DNA from 2 places in the Roseibium sp. FZY0029 genome. Region 1 is predicted to be linked to the other one. Evidence: riboswitches for the same ligand, from Rfam matches in the RefSeq annotation. Region 1 holds a riboswitch; the other holds the start of a gene.

What was found. Region 1 has a riboswitch for cobalamin ahead of V1T76_RS06475 (energy-coupling factor ABC transporter permease). Riboswitches for the same ligand answer to the same signal wherever they lie in the genome.
Region 2: another riboswitch for cobalamin. It lies ahead of V1T76_RS05640 (hypothetical protein); the one in region 1 lies ahead of V1T76_RS06475 (energy-coupling factor ABC transporter permease).

The regions. Positions count from the first base shown of each region.
Region 1 covers NZ_JAZDVZ010000002.1:414,733-418,099, forward strand. Annotated here, with positions in the region: gene V1T76_RS06470 (YHS domain-containing (seleno)protein) at 1-390, shown strand, start outside; gene V1T76_RS06475 (energy-coupling factor ABC transporter permease) at 482-1,162, opposite strand; cobalamin riboswitch at 1,215-1,425, opposite strand; gene V1T76_RS06480 (hypothetical protein) at 1,751-1,984, shown strand; gene aroQ (gamma subclass chorismate mutase AroQ) at 2,035-2,559, shown strand; gene V1T76_RS06490 (ATP-binding protein) at 3,233-3,367, shown strand, end outside.
Region 2 covers NZ_JAZDVZ010000002.1:242,051-245,417, forward strand. Annotated here, with positions in the region: gene V1T76_RS05625 (ABC transporter substrate-binding protein) at 1-214, opposite strand, end outside; gene V1T76_RS05630 (ABC transporter ATP-binding protein) at 231-1,004, opposite strand; gene V1T76_RS05635 (DUF1636 domain-containing protein) at 1,001-1,405, opposite strand; gene V1T76_RS05640 (hypothetical protein) at 1,395-1,673, opposite strand; cobalamin riboswitch at 1,781-1,993, opposite strand; gene V1T76_RS05645 (S9 family peptidase) at 2,125-3,367, shown strand, end outside.

The sequences.
Region 1 (3,367 bases):
GGCCTGACGGCGGCCGGCAGCCCGCTCGGCCTCCATGGCGTCGACCCCGTGGCCTTTGTCAGCCTGGGTAACCGCATTGACGGCACGGCCCAATATACCGCCGTGCACGACGGTGTTGCCTATTACTTCGCATCCCAGGAAGCCATGGATGCGTTTACCGCGCATCCGGACCAGTATCTGCCGCAGAACGGCGGCTTCTGCACATTTGGTGTGTCGGTCGGCAAGAAGTTTGACGGCGACCCACAGTTCGCCGCCGTTGTCGACGGCAAGCTTTACCTGTTCCTGAACGAGGCCATCTTCCGCGAGTTCCAGAAGGACCAGTCGGGCACCATCTCCAAGGCCGAAGCCAACTGGAAGAAGATCCGCACGACCGCCGCGACGGACCTCTGACAGGCTCTCCGGCCAGACAGCCGGAAACAAACAAAAAGGGCGGCCCAGGGCCGCCCTTCATGGTTTCAATTCAGCCAAAAGCCTTGAAGGCTCAGGCAGCCGCGTCGTGCAGGCGGCCTTCGAAAGCAAGGTTCCGGGTCAGCGGTGCCAGGGTCTTGGCAGCGGCCAGAACAGCCAGGTCGGCCAGCGGCTCACCCAGGATCACCAGCATGTAGGCAACGCCGAAGGAGCCGACGGACGCCATGTTCTCGGCACCGAAGCCCTGACCGTAGAAGGCCCAGAAAGCAACCCAGCCAACGATACCGGCCTGGAACGTGGTGGAGAGCGCCAGCGCCTGAACGTAGGAAACGTCAACATAGGCGGTCTTTTCCGGAATGATCCGGTTGGCCAGCAGGCTGACGGCCCAAAGCGGCACAAGCAGTGTGGTCACGTTGATGCCGTACTGCGGCAGATCGAAAGGTGCAAACAGGGCGCCCTGAAGCAGAAGACCCGCAGCCAGACCAATGGCAGCCGGACCGGCGCCGAACATCAGGAACAGGGTAGAGCCCAGAATGAAGTGAACTTCGGAAACCCCGACCGGATAATGCGGCAGAATTTCAAAGAAGCAGAAGACGGCAACCGTCGTGATGACGGACCGCACGGCCAGGCTCAGAACGCCGCTCTTGCGGATCGTGTCGAGCGCCATTTTGCCGAGAAGGCCGAAGGAAGCAGCTGCTGTACCGTAGCTGAGCACGATTTTGGCACCGTCGACGATGCCCGGTTCGATATGCATGTGTTTCTCCTTTGCGCACCCTCCGTGCGCGAGCAGATGTTGTAGACCGGCCCGTTGGGACCGCTGGATGGCAGGTTTCCTGGCTCGCGAGTCTCTGCGCAGCCCGCCTTCCCGGATCGCTCCAGTGGCTTGAAGGGCTTTGCTCTTCGCTTACAGTTGCGGGGGCAGCCACGGTCTTGGTCCCTGTTGGGTACGCCTCACCGTGTTCCCATTTCATCCGCCGTTACGCTTGTTCGGGCGAAACCATCACACGATCTAGGTTTGCAAGGATTGGCAATGCTCTGCAAGCGAATTTTCGCCATATTCGCTCTGAATGCGACATTGCATCGAAATTTTGCCGCCTGAGGATCGCGGAGAATATCCGCCGGATGACCGGAGAAATGGAACCCCAGGCATCAAACAAATCTTTTCAAGATGAGCTTCTGCTCGCTGTTCTTTCCGGCTCCTCACGAAAACAAAACAAAGAACAAAAATAAATCCTTTGTTTATTAAACTTTTCTGTATTTAGGGTAACGGCGATTTTTACTTGCAGAAACCCTAACGAAAGATAACCTCGCTCGTATACAAAGCACATCGTGAGAGTTTGCAATGCCCTTCACCAAATTGGGAACGCTGATCGCTGGTGTCGTCTTTTTTCTCGGTTGCATTCAGCTGGCACTTTTGGCCGGCGTTACCCTGGGTGCCATCACCGAACCGCGTCCGGGGTTTTTCCTTGGCAATCTGACACGCGAACAGGCCCTCGACAGCGGACTTCTGAAGATCATGGCCGCCGTCGCCTTCGGCGTGATCACCGAAATCAGCCGGTCGGTTGAACGGAAGTAGATCACAACCACGGACTTGCCGCAGGTGAATACCTGTGAAAGTCTGCGCACATGTTGAAATCGATTCCCTTGGCCGCTCTGGCGGTATCCCTCCTTGCTGCGACAGCCACTCCAGGCTGGGCTGCGCCCGACAAGCTGTTCAGCGCCATCAACGAGCGCCTGTCCTACATGCAGTCGGTTGCTGCCTGGAAAGCGGATAACGACAAGCCGGTCGAGGATCTGCCGAGAGAAAAGGTGGTTCTGGAAGCCGCCCGTGCGAAGGCTGTCGAGAACGGCCTGTCCGCCGACAATGTCACCCTGTTTTTCCAGGCGCAGATCGATGCCGCAAAGGACATTCAAACCTGCTGGATCGACCGGTGGAACGGCGGTGAAGCGCGTCCGAAGAACGTGCCAGACCTGATCAAGGACGTCCGCCCGGAACTGCTGCGCCTCGGCAACGACATTCTGACCTTGCTTGCAGAAACCCCGGTCGAAGCCTCCGACAAGGCGGCTTTCACACAAGCCGTGACCGTCGAATGCCTGTCTGACGGTGCAAGGACTGCCTTGTTTGAAGGCCTGGTGGACGTACACGAGTAAACCTTCGTGACCGAATGAGCCAGCTGGTGGACGCTTCGTTCGCCGCCAGCGGCTTGCAAGAAGACGCGGCTGATGATTGCTGGTGGCCTCGCGCAGCCATTTCCGAGACTTTGCAGCCAACACGCACGACCTTGCGATCAAGCCCTCCCTCTGTTCAGGCTGGCCATTCGGCCGGTCAATTGCCCTGCCAGATTTTTCAAATATCTCGGGCGAACGCGAAATTCCATACCCTTTGGCAACTGCCGGACAAACCCAACGCTGCCGATACGGCGAGCTGCGCGCACGACGCGCAGCGGCAATGCTGCGGATTTACAAGCCCACTTTTAACGAGACCATAACCTCGCTAGACCTCAAATCGGCGTTGACACACAGTATTTTTGACATTGTTGGTTTGTTGGTAACTTTTGTGGTTTGTAGTTGAGAAAGAGCAACTATAAATTGTTTTGAGTTTACCACTACCGGATTCTGCTTTTGGATATTTCCTGGATTTTTCGGGGTAACAATGAAAGTCTCTTCTACAGGAAAGACTGAGACATCATCGGACCGTAATACTGAAAAAACTTCAGGAAACGGAGATTTACGCGCAGATCTTGATATTTCACATGGCTCCTTCCGTGCATCATTAAGCCTTGCCGTTTTCGGCTTCGACGACCCGGCGGCCATGCACAACCAGATGAGCGAAGAACACCTTGCGGTGCTCGATCGCCGTTTCTCAACGGTATGCGCCGTGGCAGCCTCCGAATTCGGCGGCAAGCTGGTCAATTTGCCGAACGGGCGGAAAGTCCTGACCTTCGGTGTTCCCCACCCG
Region 2 (3,367 bases), 170 kb from region 1:
CCAGGGTCTTCCAGCCGGAAATGCCCGTATACCCGACCATGCGGTCGCGCAGGCCGAGTACCAGCATCATCTCGGTTAGATTGACGTCGTTCGAAACGGCGGCTTTTGGCGGCGCTTCGAAAGTGACCGTGCGATTACAGCTTTTCACCGTGGTCTGGGCAAAGGCCGGAACAGCCAGAAGGGCGAGCGCGGCGCTCAGCAATAGTCTTTTCATTGTGCTCTCCAGGGAGTCAAAGATGGAAGGTCAGGTAACGCTCACGGCTGGCAGACAGCTGCTCCAGACGGACCTGTACCGAATAGGCTTGTTCGATGTTGCCGGGGGTCAGAACTGCCTCCGGCACTCCGTGGGCAACCAGCCGCCCCTCATGCAGCAGCAGGACCTTGTCGCAGACGCGGTTTGCCAGATTGAGGTCATGCAGGCTTGTGACGATGGTGATGTTCAGATCAGAGATCAGCTCGACAATTTCGAGCTGATGGCGGATATCCAGATGGTTGGTCGGCTCATCCAGAACCAGCAGCTTCGGCTCCTGCGCCAGGGCACGGGCCACCATCACCCGCTGCCGTTCCCCCCCGGACAGCGTGCCAAAGGCCCTGTGGGCATAGGATTGCAGATCCATTTTCCTGAGGCAGTCATCGACGATTTCGGCGTCCCGCTTGCCAGCACTGGCAATGCCGTTTGTGTGCGGCCGGCGGCCAAGAACAACGATCTCGCGTACTGACAAGGCAAAGTCGGTCGGCTGCTCCTGCAGAACGGCGGCAATCGAGCGGGCTGCCTCCCGGGCACTGAGGTGCCACAGGTCCGTACCATCCACCAGAATGGTGCCGGAGTGCGGTTTCAGGAAGCGGTAGAGCAGCCGCAGCAGGGTCGATTTGCCGGCGCCATTGGCCCCGGCTATTCCAAGGACCTCGCCAGCCGGCAGCTCGAAGCTGACCGGATGCAGGATGGTCTTGCCCTGCCCCGTCTTCCAGCTGACCTCCCGGACGGAAAGATCGACACCCGTCATGACAAGGCCGTCCCGTCTGCTTCCGAGACGATCATCGCCGCGGGGATACGGCCCTGCGATGCGCTCCAGCGCGTACCGTGCCGCACACCGCTCTCATATCCGTTCTCAAGCTGGCGATAGCGTCTGGCGTAATCGACCAGATCTTCGATGTCCGCTTCACCATCATCGACATCACCGAAGAGATAGATCGCCTTGTCGGTTGCCTTGAAGGCCACGGTGCACGGACGCGAGCAGTTTTCCATGTTGGCCGTGCCGCTGATCTCGAAATCGTCGCCGACCACCGGTACAGCCATCTGGAGTGCGCGTTTCAACTGGCAGATCAGGTCATATCCTGGCTGACACATCTGGCCATAGTGACGGCAGGCGGTGCAGACAAAAATCTTGTGCGGTTCATTGCTCATGGCACAGCTCCGCGGCTTCCGTCCGCGAACGGACAGCAGGTGACTCTGCGGCAAGAACTTTGCCGCCATGGCTGCTTGATATGATGCCGGCCGGAGAAGAAGAAGTACACTCATCATGTAATGTTATTACATTACAAATCTTCTTTTTGGCAACTGGCTTTTGTCCGCCATCCGGAACCATTGCGCGCAAAGCACGCATCGCCAGTGGGTCGGAAAGAGGCAGAAGGTTGGCAGAACTTGAGGTTTCAGCAGTCAATTTCCGGTTCATATCGCCCTCCGCGATTGCGCGGGGCAGTCTGGAACCGAATGTGCAACTTTGCCGGCAGACGCCGATAGGCCATGTCACTCACTCCTCCGGGGCACCCCGCCCGGGTTAAGGTTTAAGGTGAAATGGCAGGTCTCCTGACTTGCGGGTCATAGCTTGCCTGATCCTTCCCGGGGTTTCCCCAGTGGCGCTTTCAGGTTTGCTCACCGCTCACAGTTGCGGGGGCAGTCACGGATTTGCAGGCTTGCGGCCATGTCGCACCGTGTTCCCTTTTAATCCCGCTCCGAAGTTCAGAGTCGGGAACCATCTCTTCCTAAGTGCTCGAACGCCTGGAAAATGTCAAAGACTTTCACCGCTCCATCCGTCGTCCGAAAGCACGACAGACGCAACCGTCCGGCAGCCTCGGCAGGATTGGCCTCTTGCCTTCACTGCTCAAAAATCTTACCTCCGAACCATGAAACAGGATGCCCTTCCCCCGCGCGCAGATGCGCGCCCCGTCACCCTTGAGACCCACGGCATGACCCGCCAGGACGACTTTGCCTGGCTGCGGGCGGACAACTGGCAGGAGGTCATGAAAGACCCCTCCGTTCTGGATGCCGACATCCGAGCCTATCTGGAAGCGGAAAATGCCTATCATGAAGCGCAGATGGCGCCGACGAAGGCTCTGCAGGAAAAGCTGTTTGCCGAGATGCGCGGCCGCATCAAGGAAGATGACAGCTCGGTCCCCTCACCCGATGGCCCCTTTGCCTATGGCCTCAAATACGAAACCGGCGGCCAGCAGCCGGTGTTCTTCCGGACCCCGCGCGACGGCGGCGAGGAAACGGTTCTTCTCCATGGCGACAAGGAAGCCGAAGGAACGGCCTATTTCCGGATTGGCGGTGTCAGCCAGTCGACGGATCACAAGCTCATTGCCTGGGCCTATGACAACAAGGGCTCGGAATATTATTCGCTGAGACTGCGCGATGCCGCGACGGCCAAGGATTTCGACTACGCCATTGAAGACACTGGCGGCGGCGGGGTGTTCTCGGAAGACAGCCGCTATGTGTTCTACGTTCGTCTGGACGCCAACCACCGGCCTTCAAAACTTTTCCGCCACGAGATCGGCACCGACCCGGCGAGCGATGTGCTCGTTTACGAGGAAAAGGATGCCGGCTTCTTCATGGGGGTCGGCAAGACCCAGTCCGGTGACACCATCGTCATCGACATTCACGACCATGAGACATCCGAAGTCTGGATGATCCCGGCAAGTGATCCGACCGCCGAACCGGTTCTGGTCGCGGAGCGCGAGACCGGCATCGAATACTCCATCGATGATCACGGCGAGACACTTTACATCCTGACGAACGCAGGCGACGCCGAGGACTTCAAGATCGTTACCGCGCCGAAAAGCAATCCCGGCCGCGAAAACTGGAAGGACCTTGTGCCCCACAAGCCCGGGTGCCTGATCCTCTCGCACTGCGTCTACAAGACCTTCATGACCCGGCTGGAGCGCGAAGACGGTCTGCCGCGCATCGTGATCCGCCGGCTTGCCGACGACATCGAACACTCCATCGCCTTCGACGAGGAAGCCTATTCGCTCGGTCTTGGTGGCGGCTACGAATTCGACACCAACACGATCCGCTTCAGCTATTCCTCGATGACCACGCCGTCACAGACATACGACTACAATGTCGAGACCCGTGAGCGTGTTCTGCGCA